DNA from 4 places in the Nonomuraea polychroma genome. Region 1 is predicted to be linked to each of the others. Evidence: riboswitches for the same ligand, from Rfam matches in the RefSeq annotation. Region 1 holds a riboswitch; each other region holds the start of a gene.
What was found. A riboswitch is a leader RNA that binds a small molecule or an ion and turns the genes downstream of it on or off. The one in region 1 is predicted to bind cyclic di-AMP.

Region 1 (4,043 bases):
TGGGCGCGACCCGCGGCCAGATCCGCACCCAGTTCCTGGCCGAGTCGCTGCTGCTGTCGGCGATCGGGGGAGCGGGCGGCGTGCTCCTGGGCACCGCCGTCACCATGGGGTACGCGCTCTACAGTGGCTGGCCTTCCGTGGTGCCGGCCTGGGCCACCGTCGGCGGCCTCGCGGCGACGCTGATGATCGGCGCCATGGCCGGCCTCTATCCGGCCATCCGCGCCTCCCGTCTGTCCCCGACGGAGGCGCTGGCCACGCCGTAGCCACGTGCTGTCACGTGGGTTGGAGGAGCTGGGCGGCCAGCGTACGGTGCGTCCACTCCTCCCACTGCTCGGGCGGCCACGCCACCGGCTCGTCGGCACCCGCGACGGTGACGTCCACCAGCTCCTTCAGCAGCGAGCGCTTGTCGCCGAAGACGACCAGGCCCGGCGTCACACGCCGCCGCCCCTGAGCTTGGCGATCAGTCCCAGGTCGTCGACACAGTGTCCGAGGCCGAGCGCCACGGACTCCAGCGGCCGCTCCGCCCTGCGCACCGGCATGCACAAGGCGGTACGCATCCGCCGGCACAGCCCGCGTAGCAGCGCGCCACCCCCCACCAGCACCGCACCCTGTTCCCCGAGGTCGGCCACCAACTCGGCCGGGCAGTGCTCCACGATCCCGGCCGCCGCCCGCTCGATGGACTCGACCGGCTGCCTCGTCGCCTCGTAGATCAGTTGCACCGGGAGCGCGGCCGTGCGCTCCTGGCCGGTCTCCGTGTCCTTGCCGCGGACCAGCACCTGCCGGTCCAGCGGCTTCCACTCCGAGCCCGCCCGGCGCTTGGCCGCCTCCGCCTCCTCCTCGTCGATCAGCAGCCCGTGGTCACGCTCGACCAGACGGACGATCGACTTGCTCATGGCATGGCCGCCGACGGCCACCGTGCCGGAGGCCACCACGGCCCCGTACGAGAGCACCGCGATCCTGGCCGCGTCGCGGCCGATGTCGATGACCATCCACCCGGCGCAGTCCTTGACCGGCACGCCCGCGCCGAGCGCCGCCGCCAGGGCGTGCGGGATCAGCAGGATGTCCCGCACCTCCGCCTCGAACGCCAGGTCCCGCAGCGCCGCCCGGTCGATCGGCGTGGAGTCCTCGGGCACGGCCATGACCACGCGCGGCCGGGCGAACGGATGTCTGTGCACTCTGCGGATGAAATACCGGAGCAGGCGCCGGGTGAGCTCACCGTCGGCAGGCAGACCGGCGCTGATCGGCCAGCACGTCTCGCCGGGCACGCCCACGGCTGCCGCGCCGTACCCGAGGACCTTGCCCGTCTCGGCGTCGAGCGCGACGGCCGAGGGCTCGTCCAGGACAATGCCCTTGCCCTTGACGTAGATCCGCGTCCTCGCCGCCCCGAGATCCATCGCCAGGTCGTGGCCGAGGACGCTCATCGCCGCTCCGGGGGGTTGACCGTCATGTGGCTTCTGTTTCCAGGTGCGCCCCAACGCAATACCAGGAACGGTTCGTCTTTACTCAAGGCATCTGAGCTCGGGCCGCGTGCCGCACCGCCCCGGTTTCGCGCCACAAGCGGGGCCGTGCGAAGCTGTGATTGTCCCCAACACCATGGAGGTCCTCATGGCGGATACACCGGAGCCGGAAACCAGCGAAACTTCCGAGGACGAGATGAAGCGCAAGTTCCGTGAGGCGCTGGAGCGCAAGCGCAACCAGCACGCGGGGTCGGGCGCGGGTGGCAGGGGTGGCGACCCATCGAAGATCCACGGGGCGCACGGCCCGGCTGCGAGTAAAAGATCGTTCAGGCGCAAGAGCGGCGGCTGAGGCTCGAATTTCGAGGGGGTACGGCATGCCGTGCCCCCTCTTTCTATGCCTTCATATGAAGGTAGATCTTTTGTCCGATTCATGATGAATCGTTTGCGTATGTCCGGAATACGTGGTTACAGTGTGGGCCATTACATAGCCGAATCCCGAGCGATCGGGAACCGGGGACCCATCCCTCAGGGGTGAATCCGGCCACCTGGCCGGTAGGGCATCCTCCAAGCCCGAACCCGTCAGCTAACCCGGTAGGCGTGATGGAGAGGACACCTCATTGATGTATCACCGCGTCGTACCCCCAGACAGCGTCGTGCCGGCCACCGGCTGATCGGCCCTTTTCCCAGGCTCTTTCCGCGCTCCGCGTAGTAACCCCCGCTCGGCTTTCTGCTTTGCTACGCCCTTTTTCAGGAGCGCGTGTCCCTGACCCCTCGCAAAGGACCTCACTGCTCTATGTCTGCACGTTTTGGCCTGCGTTCCTGCGCCCTGCTCGCCGCCTCCGCCGCCACCACGCTGACCATCGCCTGTACAGCCGCCCAGGCCGACTCCGACAACGAACAGAAGGTCCTGCTCAAGGGCTCGACCACAGCGTCCTATTTCTGGGACGACGGCTCCGGCCGCGCCGGTGACACCGGCATGCCGGCCAGTGGCAAGCCCATGCAGAAGGGGCTCGCCGCCAGCCCGAGCTGGCCGCTGCTGACCGAGGGATACGTCATCTACAAGGGCAAGAAGCTGCCCTTCTTCGTCGGCGACCGCGGCCCGGGCACGCCGTCCAACCGCGGCATCATGCTCGACCTGGACGCCAAGACCTTCGCCGAGCTGACCGGCGGCACGTTCAACCCCGACACGCTCCACGTGGACGGCGTCGGCGGCCAGGGCCACATCGACATCGACTACGTCATCACCAAGTGGGGTCCCGGTGTCGGCAAGAAGAACCAGCCGGTCCCCTTCTCCACCGGCGCCTGGGCCAGGAAGGACACCAACCCGGCCGAGCCCCCCAAGGTCGTGGCCGAAGAGGAGCCCACCGAGAAGCCGGCGGCCGGAAAGGCCGCTGAGCCCACCGAGGAGCCGGCGGGCGGGAAGGCCGTCGCCGCTCCTGAGCGTGTCTCCGCTCCCGCGAGCGCAGAGGACACCGAGGCCGAGGTCGGGGCGTCCAGTCCGGTGAGCGGCGCCGTTCTCGCCACGGGCATCCTGGCCCTGGCCGGCGGTGGCGCGGTGCTCGGCCGAAGGCTCCTCAAGAGCTGACTACGCGCCGCAGGCTCGTCAAGCGCTGACTTTACGTACGGAGACCAGAATGTCATTCTGGTCTCCGTGACCATGCGCGCAACCGCCAACGGCATTGACATCGCCTACGAGACCTTCGGCTCGCCGGCAGGACGACCCCTGCTCCTCATCATGGGGCTCGGTGCTCAGCTCATCCACTGGAACGAGGAGTTCTGCCGGCTGCTGGCGGAGCAGGGCCACCACGTCGTGCGGTTCGACAACCGCGACGCGGGCCTGTCCACGCACTTCCACGACAAGGGCGTCCCCGAGGCGGGGGCGCCCGCGCCGTACCTGCTCGACGACCTGGCGGACGACGCCGCCTGCCTCATGGACGCGCTTGCCTGGCCCGCCGCCCACGTGGTCGGGGCGTCGATGGGCGGGATGATCGCCCAGACCCTGGCCATCCGGCATCCCGAACGGGTGCTCACCCTGACCTCGATCATGTCGACACCGGGCACCGAGGTAGCCCCGCCGACCGCGGAGGCGCTCGCGGTGCTCATGGCCACGCCGCCGGCCGATCGGGACGGCGTGCTGGAGCAGGCGCTGCGGACCTGGTCCGTCATCGGTTCGCCAGGCTACGAGCTGGACCGCGAGTGGATCACCACCTTGGCCGGGACGGCCTACGACCGGTGCTTCGACCCTGCGGGCACGGCCAGGCAGCTGGCCGCCATCATGGCCTCGGGCAGCCGCACGGAGTCGCTCACGCAGGTGAAGGCGCCCACGCTCGTCCTGCACGGGGAGGCGGACCCGCTCGTCCCCGTGGCGGGAGGCCAGGCCACGGCGGCGGCCGTTCCCGGCGCCAGGCTGGTCACCTATCCCGGCATGGGCCACGACCTGCCGCGTGCGCTCTGGCCCGACATCGCCACCGAGATCACCAAGCTCACGAGCGCCTGAAAGCCTCGGCAGCGGCCCGTGCCCGGATGCGGGCCGCTCAGGCGGATTTCTCGCGGTACCGGAGAATCTCGGCCACGTTCCGCTCCGCC
Region 2 (4,043 bases), 1.8 Mb from region 1:
GCTGCTGACGGAGAAGTGGGACCTGATCGGCTTCGGCACCGAGCTGGGCACGGCCTACTCGGAGCTCAACGACCCGATCGACCAGCGCCACCGTCTGATGGAGCAGTCCCTGCTCGCGGCCGGCGGCGACCCGGAGGCCATGCAGCTCGACGAGGACTTCCTGCAGGCGCTGGAATACGCGATGCCGCCGACGGGTGGCATGGGCGCCGGCATCGACCGGATGATCATGGCCTTCACCGGCAAGAACATCCGCGAGACGATCCTGTTCCCGCTGGTCAAGCCCACCCGCTGAGACGAGGGCGCGGCCGGGCGCCCTCTGGCCCCGGCGTGCCGCCCACGCTCGTCCCGTGCCCGGCACCTCGGTCTCGGTGAGCCCTCGACGCACGCCAGAGCGCTCACGAAGTCCTCACCGAGCCGTGCCGGCCTGCCTGCCGCGATGAGGTCGCGGAAGGAGTCGTGAAACTCTCTTCTGCCCGGCCGGTGTCCGACACGAGCTCGTCTGTAAGCATCCGGTCAAGGCGCGAGCCAAGATCTCGTTCCAGCCGCGGAACCGCTCGCGGTTCTCTGGAGGCACCCCCAGCGTCTCGGTGATGACCATGACGGGCAGTCGGGCAGGCGAAGCCGGAAACCAGTTCCGCCTCCTCCGGCAACGCGCCGATCGGCTCAGCGATGATCGCCTCGATGCGGGAGCGGAGCCGTTCGACCATGTGCGGTGTGGATGTCTTGCTGACCATGGAGCGGTCGGGCGGGTCCGCCGAGAGGGGCGATGCAACCGGCTGACCTGGATCTTTTCCGTCTGCGGGCCGGAGCCCCGGCCGCGGCGGGGGTCGCGGGGCATCGCTCCGCACAGCTCGCGGGTGGTGGCGACGGCCAGCCCGGCACGGGCGCGGAAGATCGCGCCGCACGCGCTCATCTCGCGATAGCGGGCGTATGGCTCACGCAGAGAGTCAGGTCGTTGGGGTCAAAACCCAAGACCTCGGCCGGGCCCATCGGCCCCCGGGTGGGACCCACGGAACCGTTCAACGAGATCGCTCATTGTGACGACGGTGTGGCCGCCATATCGCGAGTACGTCACATATAACGGATCATGTCAATAGTGCCCGTCAAGTGCGAAGATTCTTGCGCTTGACGACCTTTCCTGGATGCGTTTACCGTCTGCGAGACGAGCGGCTTTGGCCCGTTGTGAGGTCCGAGTTCTGCTGTTGGGGGGGAGGGCTCCCGATGGATGTGCTCACTGAAGGCGTCGCGCTGAGCCATGCTGATCTGGCGTTGCTGGCGGAGCTGGCCAAGGGGGTCACGGTCGATCGCGTGGGCAGACGTCTGGAGATCAGCGGACGGACCGTACGCAGGCGGTTACGGGGGATCTGCGACCGCATCGGGGTGGCCACGGGGATCGAGGCCGTGGCCTGGGCGGCGCGGCGCCAGCTGATCTGACGCCGGCGCCTAGTCGGCGATGCGCACCGCGCCCGCGTACGGCCGGTTCGCGATGGACGCGACGCGCACGACATCACCGGTCCGCGGGGCGTGCACCATCATGCCCCCACCCAGGTAGATGCCGACGTGGTGCAGGTCGCTGTAGAAGAACACGAGGTCGCCCGCGCGCAGCTCGGACCTGTCGATGTGCCGTCCGGCGGTCCACTGGTCGCCGGTGTAGTGCGGCAGCGAGATGCCCACCCGCTGGAAGGCCGCCATCACCAGGCCTGAGCAGTCGTAGGAGCTGGGGCCCTCGGCGCCCCAGACGTACGGCTTGAGCTGCTGGGTCAGCGCCCACCTGGCGGCCTGGGCCGCCTTGCCGTTGCCGGGGATCGGCAGGTTGATGCGCACCGCGCGGGTGCCGGGCCGGCCGGCCTCGCCCATGGCCCGCCTGAACAGGCTGCTCTCTGTCTTGGCCACAAGCTTGGTGATCTTGTCCCGCTTGCCGTCGAGATCCGCGACGATCTTCTGCAGCTCCTCCATGCGGGTCTTGGCGCCGGCCCTGGCGCGGTTGGCGGCGTCCATGGCCTTGGCGAGCTGGTTGACCTGCTCACCCTGCTGCTGCTCCAGCGCGTACGTCGTCGCCGCCTGGTCGAGGAACTTTTTCGGGTCGGTGGACGAGGTGAACGCGAGCGCCCGGCTCAGACCGCCGGTGATGTAGGCGTTCTGGGCGAGCAGGGCGGCCTTGGCCCGCTTGGCGGCGAGACCGGCCTCGCTGTCGGCCAGCGTCTTCTGGGCGGCGTCGGCGGCCTTCTTGGCGATCTTGTACTTCTCCCGCTGGCCGTTGTACTGCTCCGTCAGCGTCTCGATCTCGACATGCAGCTTCTCGACCTGGTCGGAAAGCTCCTTGAGCGAGGGCTCCGGGTCCGCGGACGCAGAACCGGCGGGGATGGCGAACAGAAGCGCGGCCACTGTGAGACTCACCACACCGAGTAGGCGCGAGAGCCGGGCCCGTTCCGGAGGGCGGGCATGCCTGCCCGCCGACTTCCCCCCACGGCCGTGCGTGCGCTTCACCAACCAGCTCCTCTCGTTGACGCCTACCGGGTTAGCTGACGGGTTCGGGCCGGAGCAGCCCTACCGAAGAACTCGGATTCACCCCAGTGGTGGCGTGCGGAGCTTGCCACCGGCGGGTCCCCGGCTCCCCATGCGGGAATTGGGCGTATCGCCCGCGTGCGACACGCGGGGAACGTTGTCGCTGGACACTAATGCACTCCGGGTTCGTGCTCAACCAGAACTGCTCGATCTGTAGAGGTTTCACAACTGAGGGGTCACAAGGTGATCTCGTGATCAACCGTACAGAAGAGACTTTATGTCCTCTTTGTCATTACTTCCGCCGAACGCCGGAAGACGCCGGGCTGGTGCGCATGTGGCTGACGGGTGGTCACCGGATGGGGCCGGACGTCGGAGTTAGGGCCGAGCCGTAATGACATCTGTACTCTGGAGAGCCATGGAGCAGGTGGCCGAACTGACGACGCCGGAGACCGCGGTGGTGGTCCGGCGTGCCCGCACGCCCGACGTGCGCTCGATCAGGCGCCTGGTCGACATCTACGCGGGCGCCGGCCCCCGGATCCTGGAGAAGACCACGGTGACCCTGTACGAGGACGTACAGGAGTTCTGGGTGGCCGAGCTGAGCGGGCGGGTCGTCGGCTGTGGCGCGCTCCATGTCCTGTGGGAGGATCTCGCGGAGATCCGCACGGTGGCCGTCGATCCGGAGTGCCGCGGCATGGGCATCGGCCACCGGATCGTCTCGGCACTCATACGGCAGGCAAACGATCTGGGTCTGCGGCGTGTATTCTGCCTGACCTTTGAGGTGGACTTCTTCGCCAGGCACGGCTTCCAGCCGATCCAGGGCACGCCGGTCTCACCTGAGGTCTACGCCGAACTGCTGGCCTCGTACGACGAGGGTGTCGCGGAGTTCCTCGACCTGGAACACGTGAAGCCGAACACCCTGGGCAACACCCGCATGCTGCTCCATCTGACATCGGATGACGCAGACCTTGACTAGCTGGAAAGGTGATTGTTGATACCTATGTCGATACGTTGGGCAGCACAGGCATGTGTCCTGACACGTGCCACATGCGCACTCGAAGCGAGGTGACACGGTGAGCACCGGACAGCCGCCGTATCCACAGGACGAATCCGGCGAGAACTCTGTGCCTCAGTACGGGCAGCAGAACGCGGGTCGCCACCCCGGCGAACCGGATCCCGACGTCACTGTGGTCGGCTACCGGGCGGACGACGCCTATGGGCAGCAGCCCCAGTATGGCCAGCAGGGCTATGGCCAGCAGCAGGGCTACGGCCAGCAACCCCAATACGGCCAGCAGCAAGGCTATGGTCAGCAACAGCAATACGACCAGCAGGGCTACGGCCAGCAACAGCAATACGGTCAGCAGCCGCAGTACGGGCAGCAGGCGCAGTCTCAGCCGGACTACGGTCAGCAGCAGGCTTACGGGCAGCAGGCGCAGTCTCAGCCGGACTACGGTCAGCAGCACGGTTACGGGCAGCAGGCGCAGTCTCAGCCGGACTACGGTCAGCAGCAGGCTTACGGGCAGCAGCCGCAGTCCCAGCCG
Region 3 (4,043 bases), 5.4 Mb from region 1:
GCGCGCGGGTGGACCGCAGGGCTTCGTGGTCGTGCACCTGGCCGCTGGCGTTGGCGCCTGCTGATGTGCCGGCCGCGGGACCCGCTCATGGCGCGGGTGGCGGCGAAGTCAACATGGTCAGGAAGGCGGAGACGGCCGGAGGGCGGTCCGATGGGGGGAGGGTGGCGGCGAGGATGGTGCGGGAGGGCAGGGACGGCGAGGGTGTCAGGAGCCGGATGTCGGGGCGGATGGCCGAGTAGCCCGCGATCGACGGATACAACATCACGCCCACCCCCGCCGCCACCAGCCCCTGCCTGCCGTTCCAGTCGTCGCACACGTGGCTGATCCGCGGCGCCCGGCCCAGCGCCGCCTCGAGCCGGGCAATGGGGCCGAGGCAGTCGGGATGCGTGCCGTCGATCCACGGATCTTCCGCCAGGTCCAGCAACCGCACCCGGCGCCCCTTCGCCAGCGGATGGGAGACCGCCAGCGCGACCAGCAGCTCGTCCTCGTGCAGCGGCGTGAGGACCACCCCGGCCGTCCCCGGAGGGCCGGGCGTGTCCCAGGAGGTCAGGAGAGCGATGTCGGCCTCACCGTCCAGTACAGCGGCGCACGGGTCATGCTCGCCGGAGCGGACTGTGAGGGAGAGCTCGACGTCGGGATGCCGGGCCGCGAACGAGCGGAATCGGTCGGGAAGGTAGCTGGTCGCCGCGCTCGGGAACGCCGACACCCGGACCCGCCCCGCCTCGGCCGTCGCGAAGGCCCGCATCCGCGTCTCGAAGAGCCTCATCCCGCGGAGCACCTCGTCCGCCTGCTCCAGCGCCGCCCGCCCGGCATCCGTCGGCCGGACGCCACGCGGCAGCCGTTCGAACAGCCGAACGCCCGTGTGCCGCTCCAGCGTGGCGATCTGCCGGGAGACGGCGGGCTGCGTCATCGACAGCTCCTCGGCCGCCGCCGAGAACGACCCCAGCCTCCCGACCTCCACCAGCACCTTCAGCGACCAGAGGTCAAGCATGCACTCAGCTTATGGGTTCCATGCCCAACCCGCAGTGGTGTGCATGGCTGGGGCCGGTCATGCTCGGCTCTATGGAGACAGAGACGGTGGACAACCACCAGTACGCATGGCTGAGTGAGGTGCTCCCGAGGGAGCCGCAGCGGGTGCTGGACGTCGGGTGCGGGCGTGGCGAGCTGGCGGCCGAGTTGATGAGGCGCGGCCACGAGGTCACCGCGATCGACATCTCGCAGGAGGCCGTCGACGCGGCACGGGCCGCAGGGGTGCCGGCCATCCAGGCCGACATCGTGAAATATCCGGACGTCGCCGCCCCCGGGCCGGATGCCGCCGCCCCCGGGCCGGATGCCGCCGCCCCCGGGCCGGATGCCGCCGCCCCCGGCCCGGATGCCGCCGCCCCCGGGCCGGGCGGCGCCCACCCCGGGTCGGCTGTCCGCGGCTACGACGACGGATCGTTGTTCGATGTGGTCGTCATGTCGCTCTCGCTGCATCACCTGCACCCGCTCGAGGCGGCGCTGGACCGCGTGCGCACGCTGCTCGTGGACGGTGGACTCCTGCTGGTGGACGAGTTCGCCTGGGATTGGGCCGACCGGGCCGCCGCCACATGGTTCTACGACGCCGGATCGTTGCTCGCCGCCGCCGGTGTGGCGGATTTCACCCGCGAGCCCGGCCGCATAGGTCATGATCCGGTCGAACGGTGGCGCGAGGCGCACGCGGACCACACGCCCGCGGCCGAGATGCTCGCCGCCCTCGAGGAGCGGTTCGAGGTCACGAGCGTGCGGCGGGAGCCGTACCTGTCGCGATATCTCGGCGGAAAGCTGGCAGAGGGCGGCAGCGCCGACATCGTCGAGGAGCTGTGGCGCATCGAACGGGACCGCCTCGCTGCGGGAGCGCTCCCGCCCACGGGCTTCAGGATGACCGCGCGGACGATGTGACCAAAGTGACAATTGTGACCTTACACGACCATGTGCCGTCAATTGTGAGAAGGGTCACAATCGCATAACTGAATCTGGCGTTCCAGCAGGGGTTTTAGCCCTGACTGGACCCTTTGTCGGATCTTTACAACCTGACTCGCGCTTTGCCGATCCTTGACGTTTCGGCGTAGCTTCTGGCGTCGCGGTGACACGCCATGCCGCCGCGAACTCACATCGGTCCCTCCGATGTGAGCCAGACAAAGATCCGCCGGTCGCCGCCGTACGTCCCCTTGTCGAACAGAACATCGGACGGCGACCTGCCGAGTCCGTGCAGCCAGGAGGCACGGAGCCGGGGAACCATCGATCCCTTCACGGGATCAGGGGTGAATCGGCGCGTATCGCGCCGTAGGGCGACTTCCAGGCCCGAATCCGTCAGCTAACCCGGTAGGCGTTCGTGGAAGACCCAAGGAGAAATCCTGTCTACCTCCCTGCAAAACCCTCGTCTGTCCCGTATTGCCCTGAGTGGCGTAGCGCTAACCATGACCGTGACGGCCGGAGGTTTGATCCTCCATGCCCCGGCGGCGCAGGCGGCGACGACCAGCGATGCGGCCGGCACCTCCACGGCTAAGGCGGTTTCCGTCGCCAAGTCCGCGAAGTCGGCCGCAGCACTCAGGATTGCCCGGCAGAAGGCGAAGGCCGAAAAGGCCGTCGCCGCGGCCAGGAACCAGATCGGTGACCCGTACCGGTATGGGGCCACGGGCCCTGGTGCGTTCGACTGCTCCGGCCTGACCCAGTACGCCTGGAAGAAGGCCGGGGTGAAGATCCCCCGCGTGGCGGCCAGCCAGTTCGCCGGCATCAAGCGGAAGGTCTCCTGGAAGAATCTCCAGCCAGGCGACCTGATGTTCTTCAGGGGTCTCGGTCACGTCGGCATGTATGTCGGCAACGGCAAGATGCTCCACTCCCCGCGGACAGGTGAGCGGGTGCGTGTCGACAAGCTGAGCAGCTGGCGCAAGGCGTCCTTCGTCGGCGCGGTTCGTCCCGGCTTGTGAAAAGAAAGAGGGTCCCGATCTCATCGGGGCCCTCTTCTTTCTTTCTCTCTCTTTACGGCAAGCCACCTTCCCCCAACCGCCGCACAGGGCTGAGGGCCTTCCAGGGAGACGCTTTCTGAGCCCTTCACCGGCGGGCCGCCGTGACGACGCCCAGTGGGCCGTCTCAGTGGCACAGCGGCCCCGGCTACGATCGGGCATCGTGTCCGAGCAGGTGAGCCGACGAGCCGTGGTGGCCGGACTCCTGCTCCTCACCCTCGCCCCCGCCAGCGCCCCGGTCCCCGAATCCCCCTTCCTTCCCCCGGAAGCACGCGACCTGTGGCGCGAGGGCGTCGTCCTGGCCCGCGGAACGCGTTCCCTCGTCGTCGGCCACCACGCCCCGCCCGGCACGCTCGACGAGCTGGCGCGGCGGGCCGACACGGCCGGGCGGCGGGTCTCGGACGTCCTCGGGCGGTCTGTGCGGCCGCTGGTCGTCGTGCCCGAGTCCGCCCGCGAGGCGGCCGGGCTGGCCGGAGTGGAACGGGTCGACGGGCTGGCCGCGGTGGCCGACGGCGGCCGGGTGATCGTCGTTCCCGAGGTCTTCGCGCGGCTCAACGCGACGGGGAAGGATGTCGTGCTCGCGCACGAGCTCACCCATGTCGTGGCGGGCACCGGGGACCTGCCCGTCTGGCTCTACGAGGGGTTCGCCGATTACGTGGGCTACCGGGACGCGGGGCTGCCCGTGCGGACAGCCGCCGCCGAACTGGGCGACGAGGTGCGGGCCGGGCGGGTGCCGAGCGAATTGCCCGGGCCTGCGGCCTTCGCGGCGGATGGCGGGGACCCTGTGCGGCTCGCACGGGCGTACCAGGAGGCCTGGCTGGCGTGTCGCTTCCTCGCCGATCGGTTCGGTGAGGAGACGCTGGTGAGGTTCTACCGTGAAGCCCAGGCGGCCGGCGTCGATCGGGCGCTCGCCTCGCTCGGGCTCTCCGCGGCCACGCTGACGGCACGGTGGCGCGCGTACGTGCGGGACCAGCTCGCGTAAGAGGGGGAGGCAGATGAGCGAACGGCACGACACGGACGACGCAGGACCAGAGACGGCGAGGCTTGCAGGCCCGGTGT
Region 4 (4,043 bases), 2.8 Mb from region 1:
GCTGCTGATCGCGTTCGCCGTGAATCTGTCGCTGACTCTGATGCAACAGCGACGGACAGTGCTGCGGTGAGCGGCCTCAGCACCGGGATCGGGTGCCGAGACCTGCGCGTGCACGCCGGCGGCCGGGAACTGCTCAGCGTCCCGGAGTTGCACGTCGCGTCGGGACGCACGCTGGCCGTGCTCGGCCCCAACGGCGCCGGCAAGTCCACCCTGCTGCGCGCGCTGGGCCTGCTCAGTAGCCACCGCGTCACCGGACAGATCCTGCTCGACGGCTGCCCCGCGACGCGTTCACTGATGCGCGACGCGATCGCGGCCGTGCTGCAACGGCCGATCCTGCGCCGCGGCACGGTGACCGCCAACGTGATCAGCGGACTGCGTTTTCGCGGCATGAGCCGCCGCGAGGCCCGAATCCGCGCATGGCCGTGGATCGAGGCGCTCGGCCTGGCGCCCCTCGCCGACCGGGATGCCCGCAGCCTGTCCATAGGCGAGGCTCAACGGGTCAGCATCACCCGCGCACTCGCGGTCGGACCTCGGGTACTGCTGCTCGACGAGCCGTTCAGCGGGTTGGACAGCACTACCCGCGCCGACCTGCTCGCCGACCTGCGCGCCGCGCTGACCGGGCAGCCCACCGCCACGATCCTGGTCACCCACGACCGGCAGGAGGCCCTCGCCCTGGCTGAGGACACCGCGCTGCTGATCGACGGCCGGATCCGCCAGCACGGGCCGACTGCCGAGGTGCTGGACCACCCCAGTGACGCCGACACGGCCCGACTGCTCGGCTTCACCAACCTCCTCCCAGCGGTTCTCACCGGCCGAACGCACACACTCGCGGCGCGTCCCGAGCACACACAGCTCGTCCTCGACCCATCCGACGGTCCCGCTGACCAAACCGATGATGTACAGGTGGTGACCGGAACGCTGCGCCGGACCGTCGCACTCGGCATCGCCACCCGCGTCGACGTCGATACCTCCACCGGCCCGCTGACCTGCCTGCACCCCGGCGACGTGCTCGCCACCGAGCTTCCACCGATCGGCAGCCACGTCCGCGTCAGGATTCGGCACGCGCGGTCATTGATCAACGCTGACTGAGACGACGTCCTCTAGCACAGCGCCCGCCCGGCCGATCCCCACGAGCTCGCCCCAGCTCAGCCGGGCGACACCGTTCGCCTGGTGCCGGGACCTCCGCCGAAGTAACGATCGCCGTGGTGCCCGCGGCTGATCTCGGCCAGTAAACCACCACCGCACGAGGGTCGATCAGGGCGCGGTCGGCGGTCGGTGCTACGTCGCCGGCGCGGTTGGCATCGGCCAGGACGCGATACACGCTCGCCACCGAGGGATGCTGGCCCTTGTACTTGCCTGTCGGGATGACCAGCTTGCTGGCAATGTCAGGCACGGCACCTGGGCATGAGGCAGACCGGTGCTGGGATCGACCACGAGCCAGATCTCGGTGAGCAGGCCCGGCTCCCCGGCCTCGGTAAGGGCCTTGTCGAGGCGGGCGATCTGCTCGGGCGGCGATTGAACGGCCTACAAAGGCACATACGTGTGCGTTACGCACAGGGGGCTGTCATGTCGGAGTACGAGCACAGGATCGGCACCAGGACCGGCGTCTTGGGCACGTGCGCCGACAAGTTGCGAGCGAAGTGGACCGGCAGCGCTAATGGGCGTGCCTTGGAACGAGCGCTTGAGCGCGGCGACCAAGCCGGCGTGCCGGCCGGAGATGACCAGCCGCACGCCGGTCGGCCCGCGCCCCGCCGCCGTTGTCACACAGTGGCGGTGAGCATCGAGGGTGCGGGGGTCTTGCGTTGCTGGATGGAGAGCCGCACGCCCTTGGGGTCTGGCCGTACGGCGCCTACGAAGGACTCCCTGCGCCAGTCGGAGAGCCGTTCCTCTTTGACCACGTCTCCGCTGCGCGGTGCGTGCACCATGTAGCCGGGCTTCGAGATCATCCCCACGTGCCCGAGTCCGTGGAAGAAGACCAGGTCACCTGGCTTGAGGTCGTCCCAGGAGATCTTCCTGGAGAACGCGTTGTACTGTTGCGCCGCGGTGCGCGGCAACTCGATCCCGGCGTGCTTGTACGCCCTGAGCATGAGCCCGGAACAGTCGTAGCCGCTGTCGCTGGTCCCTCCCCAGACGTACGGGATGCCGCGCTTCTTCATGGCGAAGTCGAGGGCGACCTTCCAGGCGGGAGTGGGCTGCCGCTTCTGCAGGATGCGTTTGACCTGGGGGCCGGTCAGGGTGGTGGGGTCGTGGGGGGCGGCCTGGGCCGGAGCGGCCAGAGTGATCCCGGCGATGGCTGCCGCCAGGCAGATGGCAATGCGAGACATTGCTGTCCTTCCATGCGGCCTACCGGGTTAGCTGACGGGCTCGGGCCTGGAAGTGGCCCTACGGCGATGCCGATTCGCCCCAGAAAGAACTTGGGTCCCCGGCTCCACACAACGGTGAGTGGATTAGGCGGGACGAACTCTAACGAAACGGTCAAAGAGTTGTAAACCATCTAAAATCGGTCGTCCGGAGCATGAGACGGTGTGTTCGTTAACCGAGAGGAGTCGGTAGGGCGCCGCCCTACGTGCCGGGCGAGGCCAAGCAGTTAGTGGCTGTGTTCGTCCGGTGGGTCACGATGGAGGAGGGCCGGAAGCTGCAACGGATCAGCCGGACCGCGAAGAACCCGGTGAAACTCCGCCGGGCGATCGTGGTGCTGATGTCCGTCCAGGGCCAGACGGTCAAGGACATCACCACGCTGATGCCAGGTCCGCGAGGACTACGTCCGCGATGTCATCCACGCCTTCAACGAGCGGGGGGTTTCGACGCGTGGGACCCAAAATAGAGCGGGGGGCGCCCCAAGACGATCAATGATGAGGTGCGTGAGCACATCTGCTTGCGCGGTTCCGCTTCCGCCAGCATTCCGGGCCGCCCGTCGGGTTGCGCCGGGTCCGCAACTGCAAGATCGCCGACCAAGCATACCCGCACCCGGCGTTCGAACATCGCCATAGGCAGCGATCCATGGACGATGGCTGCATCTCCTCCAGCCTGAGCCCCGGGTTTGAGAGGTTGGAGATGAACTCGCGCTGGAGCCGAGCCCATCGCTCCCGCCGGCCGACGTCCCCATCCTGATCTCCTACAAGCGGCAGCATGGCACCACGCCGGCGGCGAAGTAGTCATCGATGCTGGCCAGCTGCCCGGGATCGAATCCCACCTTCGCGGGGTCGCACGTCACGGACACTCCACTCATCGACAACCTCCGTTTGCCTTCAGGTTTCTGATCGAAAGCGGAACCCGCGGCGCGGCTCGGCTATCGGCGTCCGCGGAAGGTTCGCCGCAGGTCATCGACCCACTGGTCGGGGATCTCCCAAGGGATGAAATGGCCGCCGCGGTCGTGGGCGGTGAGGTTGACCAGGTTGTACCAGCCGGCACGGTCGCTGCCGAGAAAGTGCTGGACGCGCTGGTCGGTGGTGACGCCGGGCGGGTTCTCATAGCCGATGAAGGTGATGCCGGTGGGCGCCTCGACGACCGGCTGCCGCTCATGGGACGGGGTCCAGGGGTAGCGGTTGTTGTTGGCGTAGGTGCGGATCGAGGTGCCGATCGTGTTGGTCACCCAGAAGATCATGGCGTGGGTGAGCAGGTCGTCCTTGGTGAAGACGGTCTCGATGTCGCCGCCGTTGTCGCTCCAGTTCGCCCAGCGTTCCAGGATCCAGGCGAGCATCCCGGCGGGCGAGTCGGTCAGTCCGTAGGCAAGTGTGCTCGGGGCGAGCACGTGCGCGGCCAGATGGACGGCGAACCGCTTTTCCAGCGCCAGGAGCCGGGCACGGATGTCGGCGGGGAGGCCGTCGGGAAGGGGCAGGCCACCGGTGAGGTCCCAGGCCCGGTCGCCGTTGAACAGGGTGAGCTTCTGGCCGGAGCCGATGTGGATGCCGTACAACTCGTCGGCGTACTTGTGGCCGAGCTGGCCGGTGACCAGGGCGCCGACGTCGCAGCCGGCCGCCGCGTACCTGGAGTGTCCGAGGATGCCGGTCATGAGGGTGTGCCACAGGTCGGCGACCTTCCAG

Region 2: another riboswitch for cyclic di-AMP. It lies ahead of EDD27_RS57290 (C40 family peptidase); the one in region 1 lies ahead of EDD27_RS33160 (hypothetical protein).
Region 3: another riboswitch for cyclic di-AMP. It lies ahead of EDD27_RS08485 (C40 family peptidase); the one in region 1 lies ahead of EDD27_RS33160 (hypothetical protein).
Region 4: another riboswitch for cyclic di-AMP. It lies ahead of EDD27_RS57460 (C40 family peptidase); the one in region 1 lies ahead of EDD27_RS33160 (hypothetical protein).

What each region holds. Positions count from the first base shown of each region.
Region 1 covers NZ_SAUN01000001.1:7,281,053-7,285,095, reverse strand. The annotation lists gene EDD27_RS33175 (ABC transporter permease) at 1-263, shown strand, start outside; gene EDD27_RS54715 (hypothetical protein) at 274-435, opposite strand; gene EDD27_RS33170 (rod shape-determining protein) at 432-1,421, opposite strand; gene EDD27_RS33165 (DUF5302 domain-containing protein) at 1,606-1,806, shown strand; cyclic di-AMP (ydaO/yuaA leader) riboswitch at 1,934-2,070, shown strand; gene EDD27_RS33160 (hypothetical protein) at 2,251-3,042, shown strand; gene EDD27_RS33155 (alpha/beta fold hydrolase) at 3,115-3,954, shown strand; gene EDD27_RS33150 (winged helix-turn-helix transcriptional regulator) at 3,992-4,043, opposite strand, start outside.
Region 2 covers NZ_SAUN01000001.1:9,071,723-9,075,765, reverse strand. The annotation lists gene lysX (bifunctional lysylphosphatidylglycerol synthetase/lysine--tRNA ligase LysX) at 1-292, shown strand, start outside; gene EDD27_RS41720 (helix-turn-helix domain-containing protein) at 1,222-1,434, shown strand; gene EDD27_RS57290 (C40 family peptidase) at 1,444-2,397, opposite strand; cyclic di-AMP (ydaO/yuaA leader) riboswitch at 2,493-2,643, opposite strand; gene EDD27_RS41710 (amino-acid N-acetyltransferase) at 2,921-3,478, shown strand; gene EDD27_RS55995 (RDD family protein) at 3,576-4,043, shown strand, end outside.
Region 3 covers NZ_SAUN01000001.1:1,923,125-1,927,167, forward strand. The annotation lists gene EDD27_RS08475 (LysR family transcriptional regulator) at 86-991, opposite strand; gene EDD27_RS08480 (class I SAM-dependent methyltransferase) at 1,063-1,920, shown strand; cyclic di-AMP (ydaO/yuaA leader) riboswitch at 2,208-2,365, shown strand; gene EDD27_RS08485 (C40 family peptidase) at 2,439-2,948, shown strand; gene EDD27_RS08490 (gluzincin family metallopeptidase) at 3,148-3,966, shown strand.
Region 4 covers NZ_SAUN01000001.1:10,108,000-10,112,042, forward strand. The annotation lists gene EDD27_RS46885 (ABC transporter permease) at 1-70, shown strand, start outside; gene EDD27_RS46890 (ABC transporter ATP-binding protein) at 67-1,089, shown strand; partial or broken gene EDD27_RS57455 (transposase) at 1,608-1,773, opposite strand; gene EDD27_RS57460 (C40 family peptidase) at 1,761-2,324, opposite strand; cyclic di-AMP (ydaO/yuaA leader) riboswitch at 2,327-2,464, opposite strand; gene EDD27_RS59120 (zinc-ribbon domain-containing protein) at 2,847-3,131, opposite strand; gene EDD27_RS46920 (epoxide hydrolase family protein) at 3,290-4,043, opposite strand, start outside.